DNA from 2 places in the Meiothermus sp. QL-1 genome. Region 2 is predicted to be linked to the other one. Evidence: riboswitches for the same ligand, from Rfam matches in the RefSeq annotation. Region 2 holds a riboswitch; the other holds the start of a gene.
What was found. Region 2 has a riboswitch for cobalamin ahead of DV704_RS02860 (ABC transporter substrate-binding protein). Riboswitches for the same ligand answer to the same signal wherever they lie in the genome.

Region 1 (14,980 bases), on a different contig from region 2:
GACTGAAAGGAGGAAAATCCCCACCACCAGGTAGTACTCCTCCAGCCGGCTCTGCCCCAGGCGGGGCAGGCCCGAAAGCCCCAGCTCCCCCCCGGTGAAGCGGGGAAAGAGGAAGATGAGCCCCGTGGCCATGATGGGGAAGGCCAGGGTGACCAGGGAGAGGTAGGGCCCCCGAAGCCGCAGGGAGGGGAGGCCCACCAGGACCCCCGCCAGGGTGGCGAGAAGCGCCCCCAAGGGGATGGTGAGGGCCGGGGGAAGGCCCAGCTCCCGGCCCAGGATGGCGGAGGCGTAGCCAGCCAGGCCAAAGAAGAAGGCGTGCCCCAGGCTCACCTGGCCGGTATACCCGGAAAGCAGGTCCCAGCTCGCCGCGTAAAGGGCGAAGAGGGCGGTGAGGGTGAGGACCCTGAGGAGGTAGGGGTCCTGGCTGAAGAGGGGGAAGAGGAGGAGGAAGAGGACGAAGAGGAGGGCCGCGGTGCGCCCAGGAAGGGCCAGGACCTCGTGCCTTAGGTAGCGCAGGGTCCAGGGAAGGGACCAGATGCGCAAGGGGCTCGTCATCGCTCCTCCGCGAAGGCCGTCCCGAAGAGCCCTTCGGGCCGGAAGACCAGGACCAGCACCAGGATGAGGAGGGCCACCGCCGTGCGCAAAAAGGCCCCGCCCGGCACCAGGTTCACCACCATCACCTCGGCGAAGGCCAGGACCACTGCTCCTAGGAGGGCTCCGGGCAGGCTCCCTAGCCCCCCTAGGACCACCGCCGCCAGGACCACCAGCAGGGGAGCGTTCCACATGTGGGGCTCGAGGGTGGCCATGGGGGCCACCGCCAGCCCGGCCAAGGCGGCCAGGAGGCCCCCAAGCCCCACCGCCCAGTTCCCTGCCCGGGAGAGGCTGATGCCTACCAGCTCCGCCGCCTCCTGGTCCTGGGCCGCCGCCCGGATGCCCAGGCCAAGCCGCGTCCCCTTCAGGAAGACCCAGGCCAGGAGGAGGACCACCCCGGCGAAGAGGAGGGCCAGAAGGGCCTGCTCTGCCACCCGTACCCCAAACACCTCCACGAACCCCGGCAGGAGGGCGGGCACGGAGCGGAAGTGGGCCCCGAAGAGGAGGAGCACCACCTCCTGCAGGAGGAGGGCCAGGGCGATGGTGACGATGAGGACCGTGGCCTCATGCTCCCTCAGGGGTTCCAGGAGGAGCTTGTAGGCCGCCAGGGCGATGAGGAGCACCAGCAAGGAGGCCAAAAGGGCGGCAGGGGCAAAGCCCATCCGCCCCAGGAAGAAGAAGAGCCCGTAGGCGGCCGCCATGTAGAAGGCGGTGTGGGCCAGGTTCAGGATGCGGGCCACCCCGTAGGTGAGGGCGAAGCCCAGGGCCAGCATGCCGTAGATGCCGCTCAGCACCAGGCCGTTGACCAGGATGGCGGAAAGCATCTACCGCCTCCAGGCCTCCACCACCCAGGGGGGAAGCTGGTAGGGCTGCACCCCCGCGTAGCTCACCGTCTGGTTCCCCACCCGCCACTGCCTGGGCCAGAAGGCCTGCATCCGCCCGCCGATCCACTGCACCCCAAGCCCGGTGGTGTACCCGGGCCCCCAGGTGACGTCGTGGGTCTTGTCAAAGACGATGCGCCCCGCAGGACCCGTGTAGTCCGTGGCCTCGAGGGCCCGCACCACCGCATCGGCGGCGGTGGTGCCCGCCCGGTTCAGGGCCTCGGCCAGGATGTAAAGCGCCCCGTAGGCCCCGCTGGCGGTGTAGATGGGGAACTGCTTGAAGCGGGCCTGAAAGTTGGAGATGAAGGGGATGGTCTTGGGGCTTATGGCCACGGCCGGGGCCAGGGTGTTCAGGGTGGCCACGTAGGCCCCCAGGTTGTCCGTGGCCTTGAGCCAGGTCTCCTGCTGGGCCTCCACGTTGATGCCCACGGCGGCGGCGGGGATCTTGAGCCGGCCCCAATCCCGCCCGAAGGGCACCCCCACCGGGCCGGAGAGCACGGTGAAGATCACCTGGGCCCCTGCCCGCTGGATGGCGGTGAGCTCCGGGGTCACGTCGGTGGCCGTGGCCGAGGGCCGCCAGGTGCCCGCTACCTCCGCCCCGTACCCCTGGGGCGGGGGGGCGGCGATGAGGCGGCTTGCGGTCTCCACCAGGGGGTCCGCCCAGGCGGCCCGCTCCGCCAGGATGGCCACCTTGGGCCGCTCAATCCTCAGGTCCCGCCGCACCGCCTGCACCACCTCCCCCAGGAGGAGGAGGGAGGTACGGGCCAGGTCGCTGGACTTGGTGGGGCTCACCCGGAAGAGGTACTTGAAGCGCTCGTAGTTGCGGTCCACCCGGCCGGCCAGGATGCCGTCCAGGGCGGCCCCGGTGATGATAAAGGGCTTCTTGTAGTCCGCGGCCACCTCGGTCATGGCCAGCACCGCCTCGCTGCGGAAGCCCCCGATGAGGAAGTCCACCCGCTGGGCGGTGATGGCCCTCTCCACTGCGGTGGCGGCATCGGTGACGCTGGTCATCTCGTTGGTGTCCACCCGCACCAACTCAATCCGGTAGCGCTGGTTGCCCACCAGCACCCCGCCCGCCCGGTTGAGCTCCTCCGCCGCCAGGGTGGCCCCGTGCCAGGTGTGCTCACCTTGTACGAAGGCCATGGGCCCCACCACACCGATGCGGAGGGTTTGGGCGGAGGCTGTGCTTCCCGCCCAAAGCGCGAAACCCGAGAGAGCTGCTATCCAAACCCTGCTCATGGCCGAACCTCCTCCTGGATGGGTTCTGCTGGGGGTTGCTTGTGCGGGCCTTTGCCTGCCCAGCAAACCCCATCGCTACTGACCAGTCGGTTGGCCCTAACTTATTCCAGAGTTTTCTCTGTGTCAAGAGGAAGAGGCCCCAGCGACGAGCGCCGGGGCAGGAGTAGGCCGGATTTCAGTTCTGCGAGCGAGACCGCAGGGCTTGGGCGGCCTCCACCATGGCCCTGAGGTTGGCCTCCACCTCGGGCCAGGTCCGGGTCTTGAGGCCGCAGTCGGGGTTAACCCAAAGCCCCCGGGGGAAGTAGCGGGCGTAGGCCCGCAGGCGCTCCGCCATCTCCTCTGGGGAGACGGGAAGAGGGGAGTGCACGTCAAAGGCCCCTGGGCCCAAGGCCAGCCCTAGGCCAGAGAGGACCTCCAGGAAGCGGGGGTCCTGGCGGGCGGCCTCGAGGCTCACCACATCGGGCTCCATGGCCTCCAGGAAGGGCCTCAGGGCGGCGTAGTCCGAGTAGCAGAGGTGGAGGTGCACCTGCACCCCGGGCCCCACCCGGGCGGTGCGCCAGAAGGCCTCCCGCACCAATTCCAAATAGGCCGGCTGCTCCTCCGTGCGGAGGGGCATCTTCTCCAGGAGGGCCGGCTCGTCTATCTGCAGGAAGCGGAAACCCGCCCGCTCCAGTTCCGCCACCTCTTCCCCTAAGGCCTCAGCCAGGTTCAGGACCGTCTCAGCAAAGCTCACGCCCTCGGGGAGGTAGCTCCAGCCCACCAGGGTGATGGGCCCTGTGAGGATAGCCTTCACGGGCTTCGGGGTGAGGCTTTGGGCATACCGCAGCTCCTCCAGCACCAAAGGCCGCCGCCGGCGCACCGGCCCCGCCAGGATGGGAGGGCGGTAGACCCGGCTCCCGTAGGAAAGGACCCAGGCGGAGGGGTGGGTATAGAAGCCCTCCAGCCGCTCAGCGAAGAACTCCACCATGTCGCTCCGCTCAGGCTCCCCGTGGACCAGCACATCCAGGCCCAGCTCCTCCTGGAAGCGGATGGTCCGGGCGATGGCCTGGCGGATGGCCTCCTGGTAGGCCTCCTCGCCCACCTTCCCCTCCCGGCGTTTGGCCCTCAGGGCCCTGAGGTCCTGGGTCTGGGGAAAGCTGCCGATGGTGGTGGTGGGGAAGGGGGGCAGGGCCAGGTCCTTTTGGGCTCGGACCCTCTCCTCCCTGGGCGGCCTGGGGCTTGGGGGAAGGGTGGGCTTGGGGAAGCGGGGAGGCTCCCCTGGGGGGCGCCAGGCCCGGGCCTCCTCCCAAGCCGCCTCCTCCCCCCGGAGCATGCGGGAGAGGAGGGAAAGCTCGTGGAGGCGCTCCAGGGCAAAGGCCAGGCGGCCCTGAAGGCCCATGGGCGGGGCGCCCACCGCCCAGGGCAGGTGGTAGAGGGGAGCCCGGGGGGCAAGCCAGACCTCTTTAGCCCCGCCTTCCAAAGCCCTCCCAATCCTCTCGGCCAGCTCCAGAAGGGGAGTGCGCCATACCCCCTGCCCCTCCACCACCTGCAGGACCGGGGTGGGGCCCAGGCGGGGCAGGTGTTCCCAGGCCACCTCCTTTGGGTCCAGGCTCACCCCCCTCCAGGGCAGGGCGTAGAGCCTTTCCCCAAGGGCCGCCCTGGGGGAAAGGTAGGGGGTGAGGAGGACCAGGGGCAAGGCTTCCAACATGCGGCGGTAAGCCCCCTCCAGGTGGGCCAGATGGGCCTCGGCCCCGTCTAAGCCCAAGGCAGGCTCCTCCAGAAGGGCCATGGGGGCGCCCGCCTCCCGGAGCTCCGCCAGGAAGTGGGCGTAAGCCTGGGCCAGGGCCTCCAGGTGGGTCCTGGGGTCCTCTGGGGGATTTTGGGCCAGGCGCAGGAGGGTGTAGGGCCCAAGGAGGTGGGGCAGGCCCTCTGGGTGGCGGCGGTAGGCCTCCAGGGATTTGTTCCAGTGGGGCCGGTAGCTGGGCCTTTCAGGGAGGCGGGGGGAAAGGTAGTGGTAGTTGGTGCCAAACCACTTCCTGAGGGGAAGGGCCTCCCTGCCCCGGGCCAGGGCATAGTAGGCCTCTGGGTCCCCGGGGTCTATGGGGTAAATCCCCGTCATCACTGCCAGGTCCAGGAGGGGGTCGTAGAGGCTCATCTCCCCCACGGGGTAGAGGTCCACATGGGCGCGGTAGGCTTCCAGACGGCGGGCCTCCAGGCTCTCCAGGCCCTTTTTCAGCTCTTCTCGGCTTTTCTTCCCGGACCAGTAGCCCTCTAAAAGTCCCTTGTACTCCCTTTCTGGGCCCAGGCGGGGCAGACCAAAGGCTAGGCTTCTTACCTGCATCTTCCTCGTTCCTCTAAGAAAAGAGAACCAACTACGCCGAAACGCCAGCCAAGCAGCCCGGGTGCGGGCCGCAGATTTTACGGTGTCTTCCTAGGGGTCCACAGGCATCACCACCTTTGCCCTTACCTCGAGGGCTTGGGGGGAGGGCTGCTGGGTGGGTACTCGGGCTTCCGGACGGGGCCGGTTACCGTTGCGGGACAGCGCCGGACTCGCACCGGTCTTCCCCCAACGCCTCCTAGCGGAAGCGTCCAGGCCTGTCGACCTGGCAAAGCAGCCAGGACACGCGGTGTGTCCTGCGAGGGAAGCTATCACGGGTTGGGGTGGGGGTCAAGAGAAGGCCATAAGTTTACAAAGTTTGTCATTTATGCTAGCCTGTCTTCCACTGCCGCCTCGCGCGGGGCGGAAAGTGGCCAGGAGGGCTTTAGGGTATGTCTTTGTTGCGCAGAAGCGGAGAGGTACGCACTTTACCGGGGCAAGCGGGACTTCGGCCGCAGTACGGCCTGGTGGCCCTAGGGCTGCTGGGGCTGGGCTGGGGGTTGAGCCAGCTACCACCGGTTCAGGGGTTGTTGCTGCTTTTGGGGGTGGGGCTTGGCTTCACCCTGTTTCATGCCCGCTTTGGGTTCAGCTCGGCTTTCCGCCAGCTTTTGAGCGTGGGGCAGGGGCGGGCTTTGCAGGCCCACATGCTGCTTTTGGCGGTCACAGCCTCGCTTTTTGCCCTGCTCTTTGCCCTGGGCCAGGGGCTTGGGGGCCAGCCGCTGGCGGGGTACCTGGCCCCCATTGGGCCAGGGCTGCTTATAGGGGCCTTTTTGTTCGGCATAGGCATGCAACTGGCCGGAGGCTGTGCCTCAGGAACGCTATATGCCACCGGCAGCGGCAGCCTGGTGGGTTTTATCGCCCTGGTCAGCTTTATAGCCGGCTCGGTGATAGGGGCTTGGAACTGGGAGTTTTGGGCGATGGGGCCTGGTGCAACGGGCAGCCTTCCGCCCATCTCCCTGGCTGAGCACCTGGGCCTTGGGGGGGCGCTGGCCCTGACCCTGGCTTTGGTGGGGGGCCTGGCTCTTCTGGCCGAGTGGGTAATTCGCAGGCGGCAGCCCCCGCCCCTGAAGGCCCCTGAGGGGGCCGTGGGGTGGGCCCGGGTGCTGCGGGGAAGCTGGCCCTTGTGGGTAGCAGCCTTGGTGCTGGCCCTTTTGAACGCGGCGGTGCTTTACGTGAGCGGGCGGCCCTGGGGGGTAACGGCCGGGCTTACGCTTTGGGGTTCGCAGGCGGTGGAGGCCCTGGGCCTGGCCGAGCCGGCCTTCTGGACCTACTGGAACGGTCAGTCGCCCCTGGCGCTCACCCCGCTGGGCCATCCCACGACCCTCACCAACCTGGGCATTTTGCTGGGGGCCTTTTTGAGCGCCTCGCTGGCGGGGCTGTTCGGTAAGAATCCCCGCCTGGGCGGCAGGGTGGTGCTGGCCGCCGTGGTGGGTGGACTGCTGATGGGTTATGGGGCCCGCCTGTCCTACGGCTGCAACATCGGGGCCTACATTGGTGGGGTGGCCTCCTTCAGCCTGCATGGCTGGGTATGGCTCGGCATGGCCCTGCTGGGCACCGGGGTGGGCCTTTGGCTGCGCCCCTGGTTTGGTCTGGCGAACCCCAAGCCCACCGATGCGGTGTGCTAGGGTCTATAGGGGGTCGTCCTGGAGGATCAGGGTCTTGAGGTAAAGTGACTCCGGTACGTGCAGGCTCCAGGGGTGGTCGGGGGGGTTGTGGGTGAGGGCGTGCACCCGCAGGCGGCGGCCCTCGTCGGCGGCGGCGCGGCGGGCCACCTCGAGCAGCTCCTCGGGGCCGATGTAGTAAGAGCAGCTAGAGAGCCAGAGCCACCCCTCCTGTGCCAAGAGCCTCAGGGCGAGGCGCAGGACCTCGACCAGGTGGCGCTTGGCCCGGGGCAGCTCCTCGGGCCGCTTGACCAGGGTGGGGGGGTCGAGCAGTACGTGGTGGAAGGGAGGAGTTTTCTGCGCCAGTAGCCGCTTTAGCACCGTCAGGGCCTCGCCCTGGTGGATGTCCACCCGCAGGCCGTGGCGGGCGGCTGTGCGGTCCAGCACCCCGAGTGCTTCCAGGTCCTTGTCCACCGCCAGGGCATAGGCCCCTTGGCGGGCGGCCCGCAGGGCGAACCCCCCCACATAGCTGTAGACGTCCAGCACCCGCTCCCCGGGCCGCACCATAGCCTCCAGCCGCTGCCGGTTCTCCCGCTGGTCCAGGTAAAAGCCGGTCTTCTGGGCCAGCGCCAGGGGAATGGGGAAGAGAAGCCCGTCCTCCTCCACCTCGAGCACCGGCGGCACCACCCCATAGAGCACCCCGACCCGCTCCTCCAGCCCCTCCAGCCGCCTGGCCTCCACATCCGAGCGCTCGTAGATGCCCCCGGGCTGGGTAGCCTCGATCAGGGCGGGGAGCCACACCCCGCGCAGGGCCTCCATGGCCCGGTTGCGCACCTGGACCACCAGCACCCCACCGAAGCGGTCCACCACCAGCCCGGGCAGGCCGTCGGCCTCGGCGTGCACCAGCCGGTGGCAGGGGCCAAGCCCGGCCCGCCGCTTTTGGGCCCGCTGGAAGCGGCCGAAAAAGAAGGCGCGGTCGAGGGGACCCTCCTCAAAGCGGTAGACCCGCACCGCTACCCGGCTCTGGGGGTCGTAGTAGCCCGTGCCCAGGGGCTCGCCCTGGCTCGAGCACACCCGCACCACCCCGGGGTTTGGGGGCGCCTCGGCCAGCTCGTCGGCGAAGAGGCCGGGGTAGAAGTTGCGCACCTTTTTCTCCTTGCCTGGTTTGGCGACAACCCTCTGCACCTTTCCAGCATAGGGTCTAACCCTGCTTAATCCGCTCCAGCAGGGCCTGCGCTTCCCGCAACTTCGCCTCTAGCAGCTCTATGGCGTTGTTTTGGGTGGAGCTTTGCTTCTGCAGGGTTTTGCGCATCTCGTCCATGCTGTTTACCACGATGCCCACCAGCAGGTTGAGGAAGATCAGGGTGCCTAGAAGCACAAAGGAGAGCATGTAGATGGTGGCCACCAAGGGCTGGGCCTGGGGCTCGGTGCAGAGGGCGGGCTCGGGCAGGGTGAAGCGCTGGCAGCCGAAGTACTGCGCCCGGAAGACCTCTACCCAGCCCTCCAGGGTCAGGATGCTGAAGAGGGTGAGCAGCGCGGTGTGCAGGTTGCCGAAGTGGAAGGGGTCGTTGCGGCCAAAGAGGAACACCCCGGCCACGGCGTAGAGGTAGAGCAACAGGAGCATCAGCACCAGCACGTAGCCAATGGAGGGGATGCTGCGCAACAGGGCGCCCAGGATGACCTGCAGGTCGGGCAGGGTGCGGATGAGCCGAAGCACCCGCAGCAGGCGCAGCATGCGCGCCGCCACCGCATAGCCGCCCAGGTCCGGCAGCAGGCTCAGGGTCACAATTCCCAGGTCGAAGAGGTTCCAGCCGTTTTGGAAGAAGCGGGCTGGCCGGGGCCACTCGGCCCCAAAGCGCAGCAGGACCTCCAGGGCGAAAAGCCCCAGCACGAGCTGGTTCAGGGTGGTTAGGGCAGGGTGATCCAGCAGCTCGGGGTAGGTCTCGAGGCCCACCAGGGCTGCGGCCAGGAGGATGAGGGCTGTGACCACCCGGTTGAAGGGGGCCGACTCCACCAGTCGCTTGAGGAAATTGGGCTCCCGCACAGGTTTTAGATTAACCTAGCCCCGGTAGATTGCCTCGGTTTGCCAGCGACCGGGTGGCTGGCTGTGCAGCGCCCAGAACTGCTCGGCAATTCGGTCGGGGTCGATGGGGGCATGGGGGGCGATGGTCACGGTGGCTACGTGGATGCCCTCCCGGTAGAGCTCCTTGCTCAGCACCCCCACCATGGTCCGCAGCGCCGCTTTGCCGATGGCCCGGGCCCCCTGGTGGGGCTCGGGGTTGAGGGCCAGGCCCTCGCCGGTGAAGAGCAGGGTGCCGCGCTGGCGGGCGCGCATGCCCGGGAGGACGAGCTGGGCTGCGGTGAGGGCCCCGAGCAGGTTGACCCGCAGGGTGGCTTCGAGCGCTTCTGGTGCCAGCTCAGCCAAGCTTCCCTCCCTCGAGGCCGCGGCGTTGTAGATGAGCACCTCCACCGGGCCTAGCTGCCTTTCCGCCTGGCGCACGGCCCGGGTGAGTTCGCCAGCAGAGGCGGCATCGGCCGCGTAGGCTCGAGCGGTGTAGCCGTCCAGCTCCAAAGCCCCGGCATAACTTTCCAGCCTCTCCGCCCGGCGGGCCACCAGCGCCAGGGCGTACCCTCCCTGGCCGAAACGCCGGGCCAGGCTGAGCCCCAGGCCCCGCCCCACGCCCACGATCAGGCACACCCCCACAAGGGTGCATGGTAACATCAGGAATGCTGTTTTGCCGTTCAAATGGCACGGCAGCGGGTAAGGGGTATGCATCGCGTGGTAATCGTAGGCCGCCCCAACGTGGGCAAGTCGAGCCTTTTCAACCGGCTGCTGGGCCTTCGCCAGCCCACCCGGGCCCTTTGGGCAGGGAGCCAGTTCTCCGTGGTGGCCAACGTCCCGGGCGTTACCCGCGACCTCAAGGAGGGCGTGGTGGAAAGCGAGCAGGGCCGTTTCAAGCTGGTGGACACCGGCGGGCTTTGGTCGGGGGATGGGTGGGAGGAAAAAATCCGGCAGAAGGTTGAAAAGGCCATTCAGGAGGCCGACCTGGTGCTCTTCGTGGTGGATGGGCGGGCCGACCTTGCCCCGGCCGACCTCGAGGTGGCCGACTTCCTACGCCGCCAGGGAAAACCGGTGCTCCTGGTGGCCACCAAGGTGGACGACCCCAAGCACGAGGCCTACTTGGGCGAGCTCTACGCTTTGGGCTTCGGCGAGGCCCTGCCCACCAGCGCGGCCCACGGCCGGGGGATTGAGGAGCTCATCGAGCGCGTCTGGGCCCACCTGCCCGTGCGGCAGGAGGAGAGCGAGCCCGAGGTGGTGCCCATCCGGCTGGCTATCGTGGGCCGCCCCAATGCCGGGAAGTCGAGCTTGCTGAACGCCATTTTAGGAGAGGAGCGGGTGATTGTCTCCGATATCCCCGGCACCACCCGCGATGCCGTTGACGTGGCCTTCGACTACGGGGGCACCCGCTTCTTGCTGGTGGACACTGCCGGAATTCGCAAGCGGCCCGAGAGCGGGGTGGAGGAGCAGGCCATCCTGCGCGCCCACCAGGCTATACGGGAGGCCGATGTGGTCCTGCTGGTGGTGGACCCCTGGGCTCTGGGCGACCACGAGCTCAAGCTGGCCCAGGAGGCGCTGGAGGCCGGCAAACCGGTGGTGGTGGCCATCACCAAGTGGGACCGGGTCAAGGACAGGGAGGAGGCCAAGCGCCTGCGGGCCGAGCTGTCTCTTAAGCTGGTCCACATCCAGCACCTGCCCCGGGTTTACGTCTCCTCGGTTACCAAAGCAAACCTGCACAAGCTCCTTGCCGAGGCGGCCCGGCTTTTCGAGCTGGCCCGGACGCGTTTCGAGACCAGCGAGCTCAACCGCTGGCTTTCGGTGTGGAGCTTGGGCACCCAGCTGCCCAACTTTCGCGGCAAGCCCCTCAAGCTTTTCTTCCTCACCCAGCCCGAGGTGGCCCCGCCCACCTTCGTCTTCTTCTGCAACTACCCCGAGTTCGTGACCCGGGCCTTCGAGGGGTACCTGCGCAACCGCATCGGAGAGGACCTGGGCCTGCGGGAGATCCCCTTCCGGCTGGTCTTCCGGGGCCGCAGGGAACGGGCCTCCACCTAGGGTTCAGTTGCCCGCGCTGGCCAGCACCTGCCCGTCGGTGCTCAGGAACTCCACCCGGGTAAAGCGGCCGGGCACCTCGAGGAGCACGAAGGGGCTGGTCAGGGCCTGGGTCACCATGGCCCCCGGGGCCGGGCTGCTAAGCCGCAGGGTGATGCGCAGGGTGTTGCCCACCGCCTGGCTGCCCACGTACTGCAGGCTGTAACCCCCGGTGGGCTTCTGGCCCCAGAAGAACCCCGCCACCCGGTGCTGGTTGAAGTCCACCGGGGGGACGGGGGGCGGGGGTAGCTGGTTGCCGGTGGCCAGCCGCCAAAGCGAGAGCATCTGGCCCGGGCTGGCGGCCAGGTAGGCGGCAGGGCCGGGCTCGGCGTAGGCGGCCAGGCTGCCCTGGAGCATTACCCGGGGGCTGGGGGGGGTAGGGGGCATAAGCACGAGCTCGCTCTCGAGGCCATACTGCACCGCCAGGGCGGTGGTGCGGGCCTGGGTGGGTGTAGGCTGAAGGCGGAGAGGGGGCAGGGGGGCTTCCACCTCGTAGAGCACCACCGGGCGCCCACCCCGACGGTTCAGCACCTCGGCCAGCACGGCCTCGGTCTCGGCTGGGCTCAGGTTTTCAAACTGGGGGCGGCCGGCCCGGGCAACCACGCTCTGGAGGCTGTTTTCGGAGAAGGGCCCCGCCAGCCGCAGCCAGCCCCCCTCAAAAAGCCAGGCGTTTTGCACCCGGCGCTCGGCCCGCAGGAGGAGCTGCCCGCCGGGAAAGCCCCGGTTGAGCCGGGCTGTACGGGGCAGGGCCGGGCCAATCTCGCGGTAAAGCGGCTCGCCTCCCACCAGCAGGGCCTCGGGCACGCTGAGGGGGCTTGGGTGGGTGCCTGGGGTCAGGCTCAGGCTGCGCCCTTCCAGGAGGACGGCCTGGGGCTCGCCGTAAAAGTAGACCCACCGCTCGGTGTTCTCGCTGAACAGGAGCTGGACCTCGCTCACCCTGTAGGTCCGCTCGCCTGGCTGGGGGAGGCAGCCCGTCAGGATGAGGAGGCTCAGGGGTAGGAGGCCCCAACGCGCGTTCATGTACCCATCTTAGCCCCAGCCGGGCCGGCCTGGGGCCCGGATAAAGCTTTGCTCAACTGCGGGGGTCAAGGGCATCCCGCAAAGCATCGCCCAGCAGGTTGAAACCCAGGGCCACGAACATGATGGCCAGCCCCGGAAAGGTGGCCACGTGGGGGGCGGTGGCCAGGTACTCCCGGCCCCGGGCCAGCATCAGGCCCCACTCGGGCTCGGGGGGTCTGGCCCCCAGCCCTAGGAAGCCCAGTCCGGCAGCGAACAGGATGGCCACCGCCATCTGCAGGCTGGACTGCACGATGATGGGGGAGAGGGCGTTGGGCAGGATGTGGCGGAAGAGGATGCGCAGGTCGCGGCTGCCCAGGGCCCGGCTGGCCTCCACAAACTCCCGGTCGCGCAAAGCCAGCACCGAGCCCCGCACCAGCCGGGCGTAGACCGGGATGGCCGCGATGCCTACCGCAATCATCACGTTGGTGAGGCCGGTGCCCAGCGTGGCGACGAGCACAATAGCCAGAAGGATGCCGGGAAACGACAGCATCACCTCTACCACCCGCTGCGCCAGGAGGTCGAAGGTGCCGCCGTAGTAGCCCGAGAAAAGCCCCACCGGCACCCCCACCAGCAGACCTATGGCCACCGCAATCAGCCCGATGGAAAGCGAGATCCAGGCCCCGTAGCAGAGCCGGCTCAGGATGTCCCGCCCCTGCTCGTCGGCCCCCAGCAGGTAGAACTTAATGGGGCCGTCGACCCCGAAGAGGTGGAGGTCGCTTTTGAGGAGGCCGCCCCACCACTCCCAGGGCTCACCCCTCACCAGAAAGCGCAGGGGGTAGAGCTCGCTGCCCACCTCGAGCTCCCCCAGGGGGGTGCGGCTTACCTCCCGCACCCAAAGGCCTGGCTCCCCGTTGGGCCCCCGAAACTCCACCCGCATGGGGGGCACGTAGGTGCCGCGCAGGTTCTGCTCCACCGGGCTATACGGGGCGATGAAGGGGGCGAAGGCCGCCACCAGCACAAAAAGCCCTATAAAGGTAAGCCCTGCTAGGGCCAGGGGGCTTCGCAGCAGGCGCCGCCGCCAGCGAGGGGTGGTGCGTTTGGGAGGCTCAGTCATAGCGGATCCGGGGATCGATGGCCCCATACAGCAGGTCGACCACCAGGTTGATGAGGATGAAGGCCACCGCAATCAAAAGCACCGCGCCCTGGACCACGGGGTAGTCGCGGGCCAGGATGGAGCCCACCAGGAGCTGCCCGATGCCGGGCCAGGCGAAGACCGTCTCGGTGATTACCGCCCCTTCCAGGAGGGTGCCGAACTGCAGCCCGGCGACGGTGACCACCGGGATTAGGGCGTTGCGCAGGGCGTGCTTGAAGATTACCACCCGCCCGGCGAGCCCCTTGGCCCGGGCGGTGCGGATGTAGTCCTGCGAGAGCACCTCGAGCATGGCGCTGCGGGTCATGCGGGCCAGGATGGCGGTGGTGCCGGTGCTCAGGGTGACGGCTGGTAGCACCAGATGCCAAAGGCTGCCCGTGCCGGCCACCGGAAACCAGCCGAGCTGGACGGCGAAAATCAGGATGGCCATCAGCCCAAACCAGAAGACCGGCATGGAGACCCCGACGAGGGCCCCCAGCATGGCTACGAGGTCGAAGACGGTGCCGGGTCTTATGGCCGCAAGGATGCCGGCGGGAATGCCCACCAAGAGGGCCACCGTCATGGCCCCCAGGGTTAGCTGTAGGGTGTTGGGAAAGTAGGTGGAAAGCTCGTAGGCAACAGGCTTGCGCGTGCGTACCGACTCGCCCAGGTCGCCCTGGACCACCTTGGCCAGGTACAGCCCGAGCTGCACGTGCCAGGGTTGGTCCAGGCCGAAGCGCTGGCGGATCTCGGCCAGGGCCTCAGGCGTGGCGAACTCCCCGGCCAGAAGCTGGGCTGGGTCGCCGGGGGCCAGCCGCACCATCAGGAACACGGCCAGAAGGACCCCGAGCAGGGTGGGCAGCACGGCCAGAAGTCGGCGGACGATGTATGTGCTCATGAAGCCTCTAACAAGGCCGGGGGTCCACCCCGCTGCTGAACCCCGCCACGAAAGTGGCGGGGTGGGTCCTGAGGTCTAGCGCTCAGCCGAGGTGCGGAAGCTGGCCCCGCTGGCAATAAGGCGCTCGGTGGGGTGCACCACGAAGCCCTGCACCTCACGGCGGATGGCCGTGACCTGCTGCTCGGAGTGCAGGAAGACCCAGGGCACGTCGTTGTAGATGATCTGCATGGCGGTGCGGTAGAGCTGCTGGCGGGCCTGGGGGTTGGTGGCGACCCGGGCCTGGTCCAGGATGCGGTCCAGCCTGGGGTTGGTGTAGAAGCCGCGGTTGAAGCCGTTGGGGGCCTGCTGCGAGCTGTGGAAGAGGCCGTAGAGACCGTAGTCGGCATCGCCGGTCACGGTGCCCCAGCCCAGCATGGCCATCTGGATCTCGTTGCGCTCGCGGGGCTGGTTGGTGGCGGCCAGGTAGGCGCCCCACTCGAGGGTCTGGATCTGGGCCTGCACCCCTACCGCGCGGAGCTGGCTTTGCACCGCCTCTGTTACCCGGATGTCCTGCAAATAGCGGCCGTTGGGGCTGTGGATGGTGATGCGCAGGGGGTTTTGGGCGGTATACCCCGCCTGGGCCAGGAGCTGGCGGGCCAGCTCGGGGTTGTACTCGTAGGTGCCCACCCTGGTGTAGCCAAAGATGCCCGGGCTGATGGGGGCGTCCGAGGGGCGGCCAAACCCGCCGAGCACGAACCGCACGATTTCTTCCTTGTTGATGGCGTGGTTGATAGCCCGGCGCACCCGGATGTCATCGAAGGGCTTCTTGGTGTGGTTGAAGTAGAAGAAGATGGTGCGCACGCTGGGGGTGGTCACCACCTCGATCTCGGGCCGGGCGTTCAAGCGCTGGACGTCCTGCGGGGGTACCCGCACCGCCACGTGGGCCTGCCCGGTCTCGACCAGGGCCATACGGGTGGCGGCCTCGGGCACTGCCAGGAAGCGTAGCCGCTCGATGGCCGGCTTCTTCCCCCAGTACTCGTCGTTGCGCACCAGCTCCACGAACTGCCCCTTCTGCCAGCGGTCGAACTTGTAGGGGCCGGTGCCCACGGGGTTGTCGCGGTACCCTGCGCCCAGCCGACGGATGGCCGCGGGGCTTTGGA
Region 2 (14,980 bases):
GTGGCCCTCGAGCACCCCCCGCAGCACCCCCGGCTCTCCACGGGCAATGGTGGCCCAGGGAGCCCCCCGGGCCAGCGCGTGGAGCGCTGCCCCCACCTTGGGCACCATCCCCCCGTGGATGACCCCCGCCCCAATCAGGGCCTCGGCCTCCTCCCGCCTTAGCAGCGCCAGACGGCTGGTGGGGTCCTGGGGGTCGCGCAGCACCCCCACCACGTCGGTCAGGAAAAGGGCCGGCAGCCCCAGGGCCCCGGCGATGGCCCCCGCCGCCGTGTCGGCATTGATGTTGAGGGGGCCGGCGTCGTCCAGTCCGATAGGGGCCACCAAAGGGGTGAGTCCAGCCCGAAGCATCTGCGCGAGCAGGTCCACGTTGACCGCCCGAACCTCGCCCACCCGGCCCAAAGCCGGGTCCAGCACCTGCGCCTGCAGCAGCAAAGCGTCCCGGCCCGAGAGGGCCACCGCAGCCCGACCCCGGCGCGAAAGCCCTTCGGCCAGCTCCTTGCCCAGGGCGGTGAGCACCATCTCCACCACCTCCATCTGCTCAGGGGGGGTAACCCGCAGCCCCTGGTGGAAGCGGCTCTCAAAACCCAGCCGCTCCAGCCAGGCCCCAATCCGGGGTCCCCCACCATGCACCAACACCAAGGGCCCCGGGTAGGCGCAAAGTTCGTCTAGTATGGCCCCCGCCTCCCTCAGGCTGCCCCCAATTTTTACCAGCAAGGCCTGCATGCCGCCCATCATAGCTTGACACCGCCCCAAGCGGGTGCTACCCTTACTTCTGCCTACAGCAGGCCCCGGGCGATTAGCTCAGCGGGAGAGCACACGCTTCACACGCGTGGGGTCGTAGGTTCAAATCCTACATCGCCCACCAAAAGCGCCACCCCAGTGGCGCTTTTTTGCTAGAAGGGCCTGGGCTCGAACTCCTGGTAGAACCTAAGGGCCCTAGGCAGCTTCTCGGACACCGCCGCCGCGAAGCCGGAGGGGTTCTTGGTGCGAAACCAGTGGATGTCGTGCAAATAGGTGAGGGGCACCCAGAAGCGCAGGCGGCGCCACAGGGGAAGCGGCTCGGGGTAGCTGCAGACCACCTGTCGCAGCACGGCGCGGGCCCTCTCTTCCCCGAGGAGGTCCAGGGTTCCTGTGGTCAGGATGGCCAGGTCGCGGGCCGGGTCGTCGGGCTGGGCCCGCACCCAGTCCACCAATAAAGCCGCCGGCACCCCCTGGGCTTCGGGGTGCCTGAGGAGGATGTTGCCCGCATGGGGATCGCGATGGCAGAAGGCCTGGGGGGTTCCGGCCACCTCCTCGATATGCGGCCAAAGCCAGCGCACCAACCGCTGGGCCTCGGGCAGGTCGTGCAGGGTGCGGCCGAACTGCCCAAGCCGCTCCTCCAGGCGGGCCCGGCTCACCACCCCCGGCTCGGCAATGGCGTGCAGGCGCACAAAAAAACTGGCCAGCTCATCCAAGGCCGCCTGGGTGCAGGCCTCGGGGGTGAAGTTGGCCCCGGGGTAGCGCCGGGTGACCAGCACCCCGTGCTGCCCCATAGCAAAGGCCTCCACCACCCAGTCCCCTAACCCGGCCTTGGTCATGTTCAAAGCTTCCAGTCGCGCAGCCAGGATGCCCCCGGGCTGGGCAGAGGCCTCCGGAGGGTAGATTTTGAAGACCAGCCCATCCCCGGCAAAGGTGCGCGCCTCCGCACCCCCCACCAAAGGGGTGAGGCGCAGGCCAAAGCGGGCCTCGAGGGCCGACAAAACCTCCACCCCGTCAGCATACCGGGCCCATGGGCCCTGCACTAGTCGGAGGCGGTCTGGAGCTTGGAAAGGGAAGCAGCAGGAGCGAGCACCCTCGGCCAGGGAAAGCGAATCATCCAAAGGGCCGCGGCCAGCGTCAGCCCCCCCAGCACCGCCACCCCGGCCCGGGCCCCCCAGACATCGATGAGGAGGCCCGAAAAGTAGGCGCCCAGCGGCCCGGTACCTAAAAGCACCATGGAGTAAATGGCCATCACCCGGCCCCGGATGCGGTCTGGGGCCAGGAGCTGGACAGTGGTGTTGGCGTTGATGAGGGTGGTAATCATCCCCAGGCCCGCCAGCCCGAAAAAGAAGGCCGCCCAGCCAGGGGGCAGGGGCAGGCCCAGGGCTAGGAGGGCCAGGCCCAAAAGCGCACCCCCCAGCACCGCCCGCAAGGGGCGGGCCCTGGAGGTGATGGCCTGGATTAGGGCAGCCAGAATCGAGCCTAGCCCCACCGCCGACATCAGGAAACCGAAGCCCTGGGCATTGAGGCCCAGCTCGAGCCGCGCGTAGGCCGGAACAATGGTCTGAAAGTTCATGCCCAAAAGGCTGGTGAGCCCAACCAGGACCACCACCTGCCGCACCAAAGGCTCCTTCCAGACGAAGCGCAGCCCCTCCAGGGCATCGGCCACCATCCCCCCAGGGGCGCGTCGCACCGGCCGGGCCGGGTTTACAAAGAGCACCCAGAGCAGGGGAAGAAAAGAGAGGGCATTGGCCAAATAGCTCCAGGCGAGACCCAGCCCCGCGATCAAAAGCCCAGCCAGGGCCGGGCCTAGAAGGCGCGAAGCGTTGAAGCCGAAGGAGTTGAGGGCGATGGCCCCGGGATAGCGCTCGCGCCCGGCCAGCTCGACTGTGTAGGCCTGCCGCACGGGCAGGTCCATGGCGTTGAAAAGCCCGTACATGAAGGCAAATACCAGCACATGGGGGTAGCGCACCCACCCGGTTGCAATCAGGACAAACATGCCCAGGGCCAGCAGGGCCATGCCGCCCTGGGTCAGCAAGAGCAGGTTGCGCCGGCTGTAACGGTCGGAAAGCACCCCTGCCGGCAGCGAGAACAAAAGCGAGGGCAGAAACTGCAGGGCCACCACCAGCCCGAGCCGCTCGGCGCTCCCGGTGAGCTCGAGCACCAGCCAGCCCTGGGTCGCTGCCTGCATCCAGGTACCCATTTGGGAGAGGAACAAAGCCAGCCAGTAGGTACGGTAGCGGGGGTCGCGCAGAAGGGCGAGCGCCAGCACCCCTCCATCATACCCCCAGACTGACCCTTCGGTCAGTCTGGGCTTACCACCCCTTGACACTAGGTCTGGAATTCTTGAGACTATCTAGGACCGAAAGATAATCCCGCATCGCAGCAGGTCAGCGATGGGGGCTTTCAGTGCTGGGAGGTTGTCCAGATGAAACTGTGGAGACTTGTGGTGCTCGCTTTGGTGCTGGTTCTAGGGGCCGCTGTGGCCCAGTCGCGCCCCCGGGTGGTGATCCCCACCGGGAGCACGGGTGGGGTGTTCTTCTTTTACGGCCAGGCTATCGCAAAGATTCTTAGCGAAGCAGGCGTAGCCGATGCCACCGCCCAGCAAACGGGTGGTTCGTACGACAACCTGCTCCTGCTGCGCGACCGTACCGACCCCCGCAGCAACACCTACTACTGCGCCCTGGCCACCACCGACTCGGCGCTGGTCACCTACACCGGCGAGGAGCCTCGCTTTGCCCAGCGCAAGGCCGACATGCAGCGCATCATGTTCTACATGTATCCGAGCCTCATCCACATCGTGACCACCGAGAAATCGGGGATCAACTTTGTGGGTGACCTGCGGGGCAAGCGGGTCTCCACCGGTCAGCCGGGCTCCTCCACCGAGAACCTGGCCCTCTTGGTCCTGAGAGGGGCCGGGGTGGACGTGCGCGAGTTCGCCAAGCGCGAGCGCCTGCCGGCCGCCGAGTCGGCCAAGGCCCTGGCCGAGGGCACCATCGACGCCTACTTCTGGGTGGGTGGGGTGCCAACCTCGAGCGTGGTCGAGCTGGCCCAGAGCCTGGCCCGCAAGGGCGACCAGATCAAGCTGGTGGACTCGCCCCGCAGCGGCCCCACCGCCCAGCTTCTGCTCAAGGAGTTCCCCGGCGTGATCACCACCGGGGTGCTCCCCAAATCGGTCTACGGCACCAAGAAAGACGTCTTCGCCCTCTTCACCGGCAACGTCTTCCTCTGCCCAGCCTCCATGCCCGAGGAACTGGCCGAGGCCATCATGAAAGCGGTCTTCAGCAACCTGCAGACCCTGGTAACGGCCACCCCCGCGGCCCGGGATACCACCCTCAAAAACACGGTGGACCTCTACAACCAGCGGATGATCATCCCCTTCCACCCCGGAGCTGTGCGCTACCTGCGCGAGGTGGGGGCCATCCGGTAACCTGACCCCCCAAGCCGCTCCCCCACCCGGTGGGGGAGCTTTTTTGAAGCTATAGCCGCTCAAAAAGTATAATCGCGCAAATCGAAGGAGGCTGTATGGAACTACCCCAAGACTCCGCGGGCCGCACCCGGATGGACCGGGTTATCTGGTTTATCCTGCTTCTGGGCTCGCTCTTCAGCCTATACCTGGTGCTTCATCCCTTCACCCCGCTGAGCCGGTTCAACATAGATGTCCTGGACCAGGTGCAGCTACGCCGGGCCACCCACGTGCTCTTGCTATTGGTGGCGGGCTACCTTATCACCTCCCGCCTGCCCGCCGGCCGGCGCACCCCAGGTAGCTGGGTCTTTGCCCTCCTCACCCTGCCCTTTCTCTATACCTTCTGGGTACCCAATGCCCCAGGGGTGAGCATTCCCCTCGTCAACAAGCTGGTGGCCACCCTGGCCTGGGCTCTGGCGGTGCTGCCGGTCCTGCTGCCCAGCCTGCGCCGCAGGGCCGACGTGGCCGCGGCCCTCCTGGCCATTGCCCCCTGGGCCTACCAGGTGCGCTACTACGAGGAGCTGGTCTATCGGGCGGTGATTCCGGCCCCCTGGGACATCACCATGTCCTTCACCGTAATCGTCCTGGTGCTGGGGCTGGTGGCCCGGCTCTTGGGTCCGGTGATGCCCTCTTTGGTGCTCATTTTCCTCACCTACAACATGTACGGCCACTACGTGCCCGGCACCTTCCAGGGAGCCAGGAACGGCATCGACCTAATCCTGGGCAAGGCCTACAACGAAACCGAGGCCGGTATATACGGCCTTATCACCGGGGTTTCGGCCAAATACATCGTCTACTTCACCATCCTCTCAGGGCTGATCGGGGCACTGGGACTGGGCAAGGTGGTGGCCAACATCGCCCTCTCGCTGGTGGGCCGCACCCCCCAAACCCCAGGCCGGGTGACCGGAATCGCCTCGGTCTTCATGGGCATGTTCAGCGGCTCGGGGGCCGCGGACACCCAGTTCGTGGCTACCCTGACCAAGCCCCTCTATGAAAAAGCGGGCTACGAGCGGATGACCGCCGCGGGCCTGGTGGCCACCGCGGGCACCATCGCGCTCATCACCCCCCCGGTCCTGGGCAGCATCGCCTTCGTGATGGTGGAGATCCTGCAAATCAGCTACCTGTGGGTGGTGGTGATGGCCCTGGGGCCCATGCTCCTGTACCTTCTGGGTATCCTCACCTTCAACGAGTTCTACACCCGCAAGGCCAAGCTGCCCCCCGTGGGGGCCGACATCGGCCTGGGCCGGCGCTATGCCCTGCGCTACAGCACCATCTTCATACCCATTCTCCTGATTGTGGCCATGCTCTTCTTGGGCAGCGAGGTCTCCACCGCGGTCTACCTGGCCTCGCTGGCCTTCGTAGTCCTCTGCTACATCGACCCCACCCTGCGCCCACCGGCCCTGAGCGAGGCCATGCGAAGCCCGGCCTACCGCCTGGGGCTGCCCCTGGGGATTGGGCTGGCGGCTGGAGGGGCGCTGCTGCCTTTGCTTTTGGGCTGGAACCTGGGCAATGTGCCGGTGCTGCCGGCAACCCTGGCGGTGCTGGGCCTCCTGGTGGGGACCTTCTTTTACCCCGCTGCTGCCAGCGGCCAGCTCCGGGAAGCGCTGAGGCCAATCGCGCAAGGCTTGGTTGATGGTTTCCGCCAGCTCATCCCCATCGGCACAGCGATCGTAGCGGCCAACCTGATCTTCGGCATGATGGTGATCACCGGCCTGCCCGCCAAGTTCTCCATCTTCCTGGGGCAGGTCTCGGGGGAAAGCCTGCTCCTGGCCACGCTGGTCACCGCCGTCTTCAGCCTAATCCTGGGGATGGGGGTGCCGCCCACCGCCACCTACGTACTCACCGCCTCGCTTACCGCCCCTGCGATCATCAAGATCGCCGCGGCCAACTTCCAGGGGTATGGGCTAGAACAGCAGCAGGCCGTCCTGGCCGCCACCCTGGCCACCCACATGTTCCTCTTCTACTACGCGGTGCTGGCCGACGTGACCCCTCCGGTGGCCCTTTCGGGCTACGCCGCCGCCTCGGTCTTCAAGACCAACCCCATCCTGACTGGGGTCTACGCCGCGCGGGTGGCCCTGGCCAAGTACATCATCGGCTTCTTTTTCCTGCTCTCCTTCACCGGGACGGGTCTTTTGGTCCTGCCGGTCTTGCAGAATGTGCCGGGATTGGAGGGCTGGCTCATCATCCTCGAGCGCTTCTTCTTCACCGCAGCAGCCATCGTCTTCCTGGCCGCGGCCACGGTGGGCTACACCCGCCGCACCCTGCGCCGTTGGGAAAGCTGGGCGATGGGGGTGTTGTCGCTGGCCCTCTTCTACCCCTACCCGAGCCTGTGGATGCCCCTCATCCCCTTCGCGCTGGGCCTCCTCTTCTTCCTGAAGAAAGAACCGCGCCAGAGACCTAAGACCCAGGCCGCCGACTAGCCCTATAGCAAGAAGGCCTCGGGGGGCAGGGCGTGGCCCAGGGGCTCGAGCAGAGCCGAAAGATAGAAGCGGTGCCACTCCTCCGGGGGCAGATACTCACCTATATGGCGCAAAGCCTCGGCTGGGGCGGCCTGAAGGGCCAGCAGGCGGTGGTAGGGCTGGAGCAGGAACAGGGGCAGGGGGCCCCCTGCGTAGATGAGCAGGTCGGCGTGGCGGGCGGCGGCCTCGGCCTGGGCCCCGCCCACCACCGCCACCCCCCGCTGGGGCGCTGGAAGCTGCCTCAAAAAGGCCTCCCCCTGGGCGAAGCTCTCGCAGAGCAAGGAGACCTGGCCGAGCCCCCTGAGGCCTAGGGCCAGCTCGGGCCGAAAAGGCCCCAGCCAGAGGGCCTTTTCCCCCAAGGCATACCGCCGCACCAGCCGGGCCAGGGCCAGCGGCTCCTGGTAAAATCCCCGGCAGCCGGTACGCTCAGGAAGGACCAGGTCCACCCTGCGGGCCTGGGCGGCCTCGGGCTCGAGATGGGCCAGCAGGCCCGCAGCCTCGGCCTGCAGGGTGGGGGGTTCGATCACCGCCCCGGCCAGGCCCAGCGGCCCCAGGCCCCCCAGGGCGGCCTCGAGGCCAGACCCGACTTCGGCGGTGTAGAGGAAAAGGGGAAGATGGTGGTTGAGGCTGGCCGCTAGGAGGGGCGAATACCAGCGGCTTTGCCCCCGGTGCAGCACCACCAGGGGACGGGGAGGGGCATAGCCCGGCATGCCCTACCTCAGCTCGGCTATGAATCCCACGGTGACACGCTGAAAGCCCTCCGAGCCCACCACCTGGCTCACCTCGAGGTAGGGTCGGTAGCCCCGCTCGGGGAACTGCACCCCTAGCGAAAACATGGCATACCACCGCTCGCCCAAACGCAGGCGTAGCTCGCCGGGAGCGGTGTAGGCGGCAAGGCCCACCGCCACCCCGCCGGCTAGGTAGGGCCGCAACCAAAGGTAGAGGGGCAGGGGGTAGACCACCTCCCCGCTCAAGTAAAGCCCCCCCGGTGCGCCTACCACCAACTGGCTGCGGAGGTCCACCGGACGAGCCTCCAGGTAAAACCCCAGATGCCCCATGAAACCACCCCCGCCGCTTACCGAAAAACCGATATCCACCCCGCTGGCCACCGCCTCGGCCAGGAGCACCAGGGCCACCCCCACGGCCCTCGCCCATCGGTTCATGCCCCATACCCTACCCAACCCACAGCCCTTTGGCAAGGAAGCGGACCTTGCGCTTTGCACAGGGCTTTGGGGATACTTAGGGGCAATTCAAGGACCTGGAGGTACGACGGTGAACGTGGTCTTCCTTTCCCCCCACTTTCCCCCCAACTACTGGCCCTTCTGCGCGCGGCTGCGCGAGTTCGGTCACAACGTGCTGGGGCTGGCCGACGCCCCTTACGAGCACCTGCGCCCCGAGCTGCGGCAGGCCCTTACCGAGTACTACCGGGTCTCCGACCTGCACCACTACGACGAGCTTTTGCGGGCGCTGGGCTACTTCACCCACCGCTACGGCAAGCTGGACCGGCTCGACTCGCTGAACGAGTACTGGCTGGAGACCGAGGCCCGGCTGCGCGAGGACTTCAACATCTCCGGCCTGCGTCCAGCCGACATGGACCGGGTAAAACGCAAATCGGTGATGAAGGCTCTCTTCCAGAAGGCCGGGCTGCGGGTGGCCCCGGGGAGGATCTGCCGCAGCGCTGCTGAGCTGCAGGATTTTGTGGACGAGGTGGGCTATCCCGTGGTAGCCAAGCCCGATGTGGGGGTGGGGGCAGCCAAAACCTACAAGATTACCAACGATGAGGAGCTCAAGGCCTACATCGCCAGCAAGCCCCCGGTGGACTACATCGTAGAGGCCTTCGTACCGGGGCGCATCGTCACCTACGACGGCCTGACCGACCGGGATGGAAACGTTGTGCTGGACAGCTCGCTCGAGTACTCCAAAGGGGTGATGGAAGCGGTCAACCAGGACACCGACCTCTACTACTACATGGTGCGGCAGATTCCCGAAGACCTGCGCGAGGCGGGGCGAAGGGTGGTGGAGGCCTTTGGGGTGCGGGAGCGCTTCTTCCACTTCGAGTTTTTCCGCCTGGAGGACGGCTCGCTGGTGGCGCTGGAGGTCAACCTGCGCCCCCCAGGGGGGCTTACGGTGGACATGTTCAACTACGCCAACGACATGGACATCTTCCGCGAGTGGGCCCATCTCCTCACCTACGGCCGGGTGAGGGAAAAGCCCACCTACCCCTACTTCGCCGCCTACGTGGGCCGCAAGGACCACATCCCCTACAAGCGCAGCCACGAGCAGGTGCTGGCTGAGTTTGGCCATCTCATCGCGCACCACGAGCCCATCAGCGGCATCTTCGCGGGGGCTATCGGCAACTACGGCTACATCCTGCGCCACCCCGACCTTTCCACCCTGCTCGAGGCCGCCCAGGCCATCCAGGAGCGGGCCTAGCCCCTTGCGTTGCCCTAGCTTTGGGGGCGGTGTTACGATTCAGCCAGCATGAAGCTCACCGTAGTGGACCATCCCCTCGTCCAGCACAAGCTGGCCATTCTGCGGGACAAACACACCGGCAACAAGGAGTTCCGCGAGCTGATGGAGGAGGTTACCCTGCTTTTGGCCTACGAGGCCATGCGCGACCTGGAGCTCGAGCCCGTAGCCATCGAGACCCCCCTCACCCCTACCACGGCCTACATGCTCTCGGGCAAGAAACTGGCAGTAGTGGCCATCCTACGGGCCGGGCTGGTGATGGTGGACGGCATCCTGCGGCTGGTGCCGGCCGCCCGGGTGGGCCACATCGGGCTTTACCGCGACCCCGAAACCCTGAAGCCGGTGGAGTACTACTGCAAACTCCCCTCCGATATCGCCGAGCGGCGGGTTTTTCTAGTAGACCCCATGCTGGCCACGGCCGGAAGCGCGGTTCACGCCATCTCGCTGCTCAAAGACCGGGGCGCTCAGCAGATCAAGCTCATGGGCATCATCGCAGCCCCTGAGGGCATCGCGCGGGTCCAGGCAGCTCACCCCGAGGTGGAGATCGTGGTGGCCGCGGTGGATAGCCACCTGAACGACCACGGCTACATCGTGCCAGGTCTGGGCGATGCGGGGGACCGCATCTACGGTACCAAATGATAGAGTTCCTCAAGTCTATCGGCATCGCCAACCCTACCGGCAGCGGTTGGCTGGTGGTGGTCTTCACCTTCGCCGTGGCCTGGGCGGTGACCTGGCGCTTCATGCCCTGGGTGCGGCAGTTCGCCCTGCAGGTGGGCTGGGCCGACCAGCCCAACGCCCGCCGGCTGAACCGGGAACCCCTGCCCAACGCCGGGGGGCTGGCCATCTTCGCCGGGGTGGTGGCCGCCCTGGTCTTCGCCACCGCGCTGCGCCCCATCCTGATTCAGGAGGTGCAGGTACAGGTGCTGGCCATCCTGCTGGGGGGGTCTATTCTGGTGCTGGTGGGCTTCGTGGACGACCAGTTCGGCCTGCCGCCCTTGTTCCGCTTGCTGGTACAGCTTCTGGCCGCGCTTCTTCTGGTTGCGGTGGACATCCGCTTCCACGCCGCTTTTGGCACCGCTTTGGACCCTCTTTGGGGCATCCTCCTCACCATCGTCTGGGTGGTAGGCATCACCAACGCCATCAACCTGATGGACGGGGTGGACGGCCTGGCCGGCGGGGTGGCCTTCATCACCGCCATGAGCCTGCTGGCGGTCTCGGCGCAAAATCCCCAGTGGGCCGCGGCCACCTTGGTGCTGGCCGCTTTAGCCGGGGCTGCGCTGGGCTTTTTGCGCCACAACTTCTACCCTTCCAAGATCATCATGGGCGACGCGGGGGCCTATTTCTTCGGCTACGTGCTGGCCGCCACCGCGCTTCTGGGCAGCCTCAAGGTGACCACGGTTTTTTCGCTGGTGCCCACCGCCCTCTTTTTGCTCCTGCCCATTCTGGACACCACCCAGGTCTTCATAAGGCGGCTTCTGCGGGGCCAGAACCCCATGGCCACCCCGGGCAAGGACCACCTCCACCACCGCCTTTTGGCCTGGGGTTTCTCCCAGCGCCGCACCACCCTCACCCTTTGGGCGATTACCCTGGTCTTCAATCTAATCGCCCTGCAGGTGCAGGGGATGAGCCCCCGGGTCATCGGGGTGACCGCCCTGGGCATCGCCCTGCTTCTGGGCTTCACCGTCTGGCGCAAGCTGCGGGCGGTGTGGAAAGAGGCCGAAACCAAGCCCGCCTAGGTCAGCTCGAGGCCGAGGTGTAGCTCCTCAAGGCCAGACGCCAGAAAAGCCGGGCCCCCAGCAGGAGCGCCAGGGCCAGGCCCACGGCCAGCCCAAAGCTGGCCGGGCCCAGCCGGCCGAGCACCGCCTCGGCGGGCACCGTGGTGAGGAAGGCCACCGGCACCAGGAAGGTAAAGACAAATCGGTAGGCAGGGGGGAAGGCCTGCACCGGGAAGCGTCCAGCCTCCAGCAAAGCCCGCAACACCTCCACCGCGTTGGCCACCTTGACGAAGTAGATGCTGGTGGCGCCGATAACGAACCAAAGGCTATAAAGCATCAGCATGGCCGAAGCCAAAAGGAAAATACCCCGCAGGTGGTCCATCCATCCCAGCCCTAGCTGCCCGGCCGCATAGAACCAAAGCCCCAGGCCAATCAGCCCATCGCTCAGGCCCCAGGGCGAGAGGCTGCGGAAGGAAAGCCAGAACTGGCTGTCGATGGGTTTGAGCAGCACGAAGTCTAAAGTGCCCTTCTGCACGTGCTCCACGATGCGGCCCAGGTTGGGGTACAAAAGCACCAGAGAAAAGCCATCCAGCATCAAAAAAGCCGCCAGCACCAGCAGCGCCTCCTCAAAGCGCCACCCCCCTGGCTGGTAGCCGCCTTGGTAGAGGAGCGAGATACCAAAAAGGCTCCCGGCTGCCCCTCCCAAAGCCGAAAGAGCGGCCAGAAAGAAGTTGCCACGGTACTCGAGCTCTGCGGCCAGCGCCGTGGTCCAAAAACGCCAGAGCACCCTCAGATAGCGCACCCTTCCAGGCTACCCGGTTGCCCGGCTTGTCCAAAGCCCCTGGCCCAGGCTAAATTGTAACGTGCGACCCGCTAGGGTTTAGCAAAGCTCGAGCCGCTCTCGGTGGCTGGGCGCGTAGTCCAGCCTTAAAGTGGGGAAGTCCGGTGAAAGTCCGGCGCTGTTGCGCAGCGGTAAGGGGCCCAAGGCCCTAAGCCCGAATACCTGCCGAGAAGTCCTCAGGAGCCGCAACTGAGGACTCCCGCGCACAACGGGAGAGAACGGGGTTCCCGGTCTCATGGCGAAATCCAAGCTCGAGCTTTAGGGAGCCACAATGAAACGAACCCTCTTTGTCCTGCTGACACTCCTCCTCGGTCTTGCTCTAGCCCAGTTTCCCCTCACCCTCACCGACGACCAGGGCCGCACCATCACCCTACAAAAGCCACCCCAGCGCATCGTGACCATGCTGCCCTCGGCCACCGAGACCATCTGCAGCCTGTCCGAGGCAGCCTGCCGGCGCATCGTGGCCACCGACCAGTTCTCCAACTGGCCGGAGATGGTGCGCAACCTGCCCAAGGCCGGGGGGCTCATCAACCCCAACCCCGAACTCATCGTGGCCCTCAAGCCCGACCTGGTAATTGTGAACTCGCCCCGCATCGTGGACACCCTCGAGCGGGCCGGCCTCACCGTCTACATCACCCGGCCCCAGACCTACGCCGACATCTTCCGCACCGCCAGGGTCTACGGCCAGATGCTTGGGATGCGGGCCGAGGCCGAGCGGCTGGTGGCCCGCATCCAGGCCGAGGTCTTCGCCCTGGAAAGCCAGGCCGCCAAGGCCAAGGAGCGCCCCACCGTCTACTACGAGATTGACCCCACCCCTTACACCGCGGGGCCCAGCTCCTTCATCGGCACCCTGATTGAAAAGGCTCGAGGGCAGAACATCATCCCCGCTGAGCTGGGCAACTTCCCCAAGATCAGCCCCGAGCTGGTGCTGCAGCGGAGGCCCCAGGTCATCGTGGTCACCCATCCCGAGGTGGCGGCCATCAAGAACCGGCCCGGCTGGGCTGCCCTCCCCGCGGTGCAGCAAAACCGCATCTGCGCCTTCAGCGGCGAGGCCACCGACCTGCTCTCCCGCCCGGGCCCCCGCGTGGCCCAGGGGCTCAGGCTCCTCATCGGCTGCTTCCACCCTGAGCTCAGGTAGGCCATGCAGGGGCATTTAGGCTGGGGAGGGGTCGGCCTGGCAGCCCGGCGGGGCCTGGTCTTCACCGCTCTGCTCTTTTTCCTGGCCGTAGCGCTGGTCCTGGGGGTAGGACAGGGGGCGGTCCACATCCCCCCGGCCGAGGTGGTGGCGGCCCTGCTCGGCCAGCACGAGAACCCCATCGTCACCGAACTGCGCCTGCCCCGGGTGCTAGGGGCCATGCTGGTGGGGGCTGCTTTGGGTCTGGCTGGCGCTGCCTACCAGGGCCTCTTCCGCAACCCCCTGGCCGACCCCTACTTGATGGGGGTGGCCGCAGGGGCCTCCTTCGGCTTCACCCTCACCCTGAGCCTGAGCGGGGTCCTGGGAGGCTTCGGAGCCGGCCTCTTCTTCGCCAGCCTGCCCACCACCGCGGCTCTGGGGGCCTTCCTGGGGGCGCTGCTGGCGGTGGTGCTAACCCTGAGTCTGGCCGGAGGGGCCCAGAGCGGCCAGCACCTGATCCTGGCCGGGGTGGTGGTGGGCAGCGTGCTCACCGGCCTTTCCACCCTGCTGCTGCTCTTGGACACCGACCGCATCCGCGAGGTCTTCAGCTACACCCTGGGCAGCCTCAGCTTCATGGGCTGGCGGGGGGTGGGGATGCTGGCCCTGGGGCTTTTGCTGGCGCTGCCCCTTTTGTGGGGGCTTTCCAGGACCCTGAACGCCCTGGCCCTGGGGGAGGAGACCGCGCGCAGCCTGGGGCTGCCGCTCCCGGCCCTTCGGCTTTTGCTGGTGGCCCTCTCCACGCTGCTCACCGCCCTCTCGGTGGTACAGGCCGGCATCATCGGCTTCGTGGGCTTCGTGGCCCCCCATGCCCTGCGCCAGCTCGTGGGGGGCGACTACCGCTACCTGCTCCCAGCCTCGGCCCTGGGCGGGGCCCTTCTGCTGGCCCTGGCCGACTGGGCCGCCCGGGCGGTGGTGCGACCGGCTGAGCTGCCGGTAGGGGTGATCACCACCCTGCTGGGCGGGCCTTTCTTCCTCTACCTGCTGTGGCGGGCCCGACGGGAGCTCCGCTGGGGGTGAGCATGGAGGAGCCTAAACGGGAAAAACCCTACCAGAAGCCCACCGGCGAGCGGCGCGGGCTGGTGCTGGTCTACACCGGTGAGGGCAAGGGCAAGACCACCGCCGCTTTGGGCCTGGTGCTGAGGGCGGTGGGGCGGGGGTACAGGGCCCGCATCCTGCAGTTTATGAAGCACGAGGGCGCCGCCTTCGGCGAGCACCGCGCCTTGGCCCAGCTCGGGGTGGAGATCGAGGGGCTGGGGGACGGGTTTAGCTGGAAATCCAAGGACCTGGCCCGCTCGGCGGCCCTGGCCTATGCGGGCTGGCAGAAGGCCCGGGCGCTAATTCTATCGGGCGAGTACTTCCTGGTGGTGCTGGACGAGATCAGCTACCCCCTGCGCTACGGCTGGGTGCCGCTAGAGGAGGTGCTGAGAACCCTGCGCGAACGCCCCAAGGGGGTGCACGTGGTGCTTACCGGACGGGGGATGCCTGAGGAGATTCTCGAGCTGGCCGACACCGTGAGCGAGGTGCGCAAGGTGAAGCACGCCTTCGACGCCGGGGTGCCGGCCCAGCGGGGCATTGAGCACTAGGCCATGACCTACCGCCAGAAAGTCCTGCGCCCGGATGGCCGCCCGGTGCACATCGTGCAGAAGCGGGGCCACCTGAGCTACTGCTACACCGGGTGTTGCTGCGGCCACACCGAGCGGGGCTACGCGAGGGTGCCCGCCGAGGTCTACAAGGAGGAGTGGCTCAGGCGCAGGTTGCGCAACGTGGTGCACCTGACCCGGGGGGGCTGCCTGGGCCCGTGCGCGCTGGCCAACGTGGCCGCGCTGGTCTTCGACGGGCGCTCGGTCTGGTTCCACTCGGTGAATACCCCCTGGCAGGTGCGGCTCATCTTCGACTACATCGAGGCCATGCTGGCCGCCGACCGCTTCCTGCCCCCTCCGCCCGAGCTGGCCGAGTACGTCTTCAACTTCTACGACTGGGAGGCCCGGGGAATCAACCAGACCCCCCCAGCCCCCCTGAAGCCAGCCCCTGGGGGGCTATCGGGCCTGGCCCTTCTGACCCACGCCGACACCGACCTCCTGGCCCTGGAGGCGGCCAAGACCCTCCTGCCCCCTGGCT

Region 1: it holds a riboswitch for cobalamin, as region 2 does, so the genes downstream of both, metE (5-methyltetrahydropteroyltriglutamate--homocysteine S-methyltransferase) here and DV704_RS02860 (ABC transporter substrate-binding protein) in region 2, are expected to answer to the same signal.

Annotation. Positions count from the first base shown of each region.
Region 1 covers NZ_QQSV01000008.1:20,486-35,465, reverse strand. Annotated here, with positions in the region: gene DV704_RS09005 (branched-chain amino acid ABC transporter permease) at 1-555, opposite strand, end outside; gene DV704_RS09000 (branched-chain amino acid ABC transporter permease) at 552-1,415, opposite strand; gene DV704_RS08995 (ABC transporter substrate-binding protein) at 1,416-2,711, opposite strand; gene metE (5-methyltetrahydropteroyltriglutamate--homocysteine S-methyltransferase) at 2,887-5,031, opposite strand; cobalamin riboswitch at 5,167-5,299, opposite strand; gene DV704_RS08985 (YeeE/YedE family protein) at 5,460-6,692, shown strand; gene DV704_RS08980 (class I SAM-dependent rRNA methyltransferase) at 6,696-7,853, opposite strand; gene DV704_RS08975 (ion transporter) at 7,870-8,712, opposite strand; gene DV704_RS08970 (SDR family NAD(P)-dependent oxidoreductase) at 8,728-9,372, opposite strand; gene der (ribosome biogenesis GTPase Der) at 9,439-10,779, shown strand; gene DV704_RS08960 (protease complex subunit PrcB family protein) at 10,783-11,835, opposite strand; gene DV704_RS08955 (ABC transporter permease) at 11,888-12,928, opposite strand; gene nikB (nickel ABC transporter permease) at 12,921-13,841, opposite strand; gene DV704_RS08945 (glutathione ABC transporter substrate-binding protein) at 13,917-14,980, opposite strand, start outside.
Region 2 covers NZ_QQSV01000002.1:29,602-44,581, reverse strand. Annotated here, with positions in the region: gene argB (acetylglutamate kinase) at 1-723, opposite strand, end outside; tRNA gene DV704_RS02915 (tRNA-Val) at 791-865, shown strand; gene DV704_RS02910 (phosphotransferase family protein) at 894-1,748, opposite strand; gene DV704_RS02905 (MFS transporter) at 1,781-3,010, opposite strand; gene DV704_RS02900 (TAXI family TRAP transporter solute-binding subunit) at 3,167-4,168, shown strand; gene DV704_RS02895 (TRAP transporter fused permease subunit) at 4,264-6,624, shown strand; gene DV704_RS02890 (hypothetical protein) at 6,627-7,373, opposite strand; gene DV704_RS02885 (hypothetical protein) at 7,377-7,826, opposite strand; gene DV704_RS02880 (acetyl-CoA carboxylase biotin carboxylase subunit family protein) at 7,936-9,096, shown strand; gene upp (uracil phosphoribosyltransferase) at 9,145-9,771, shown strand; gene DV704_RS02870 (MraY family glycosyltransferase) at 9,768-10,868, shown strand; gene DV704_RS02865 (ABC transporter permease) at 10,870-11,649, opposite strand; cobalamin riboswitch at 11,733-11,873, shown strand; gene DV704_RS02860 (ABC transporter substrate-binding protein) at 11,960-12,826, shown strand; gene DV704_RS02855 (iron ABC transporter permease) at 12,830-13,879, shown strand; gene cobO (cob(I)yrinic acid a,c-diamide adenosyltransferase) at 13,882-14,445, shown strand; gene DV704_RS02845 (cobaltochelatase subunit CobN) at 14,449-14,980, shown strand, end outside.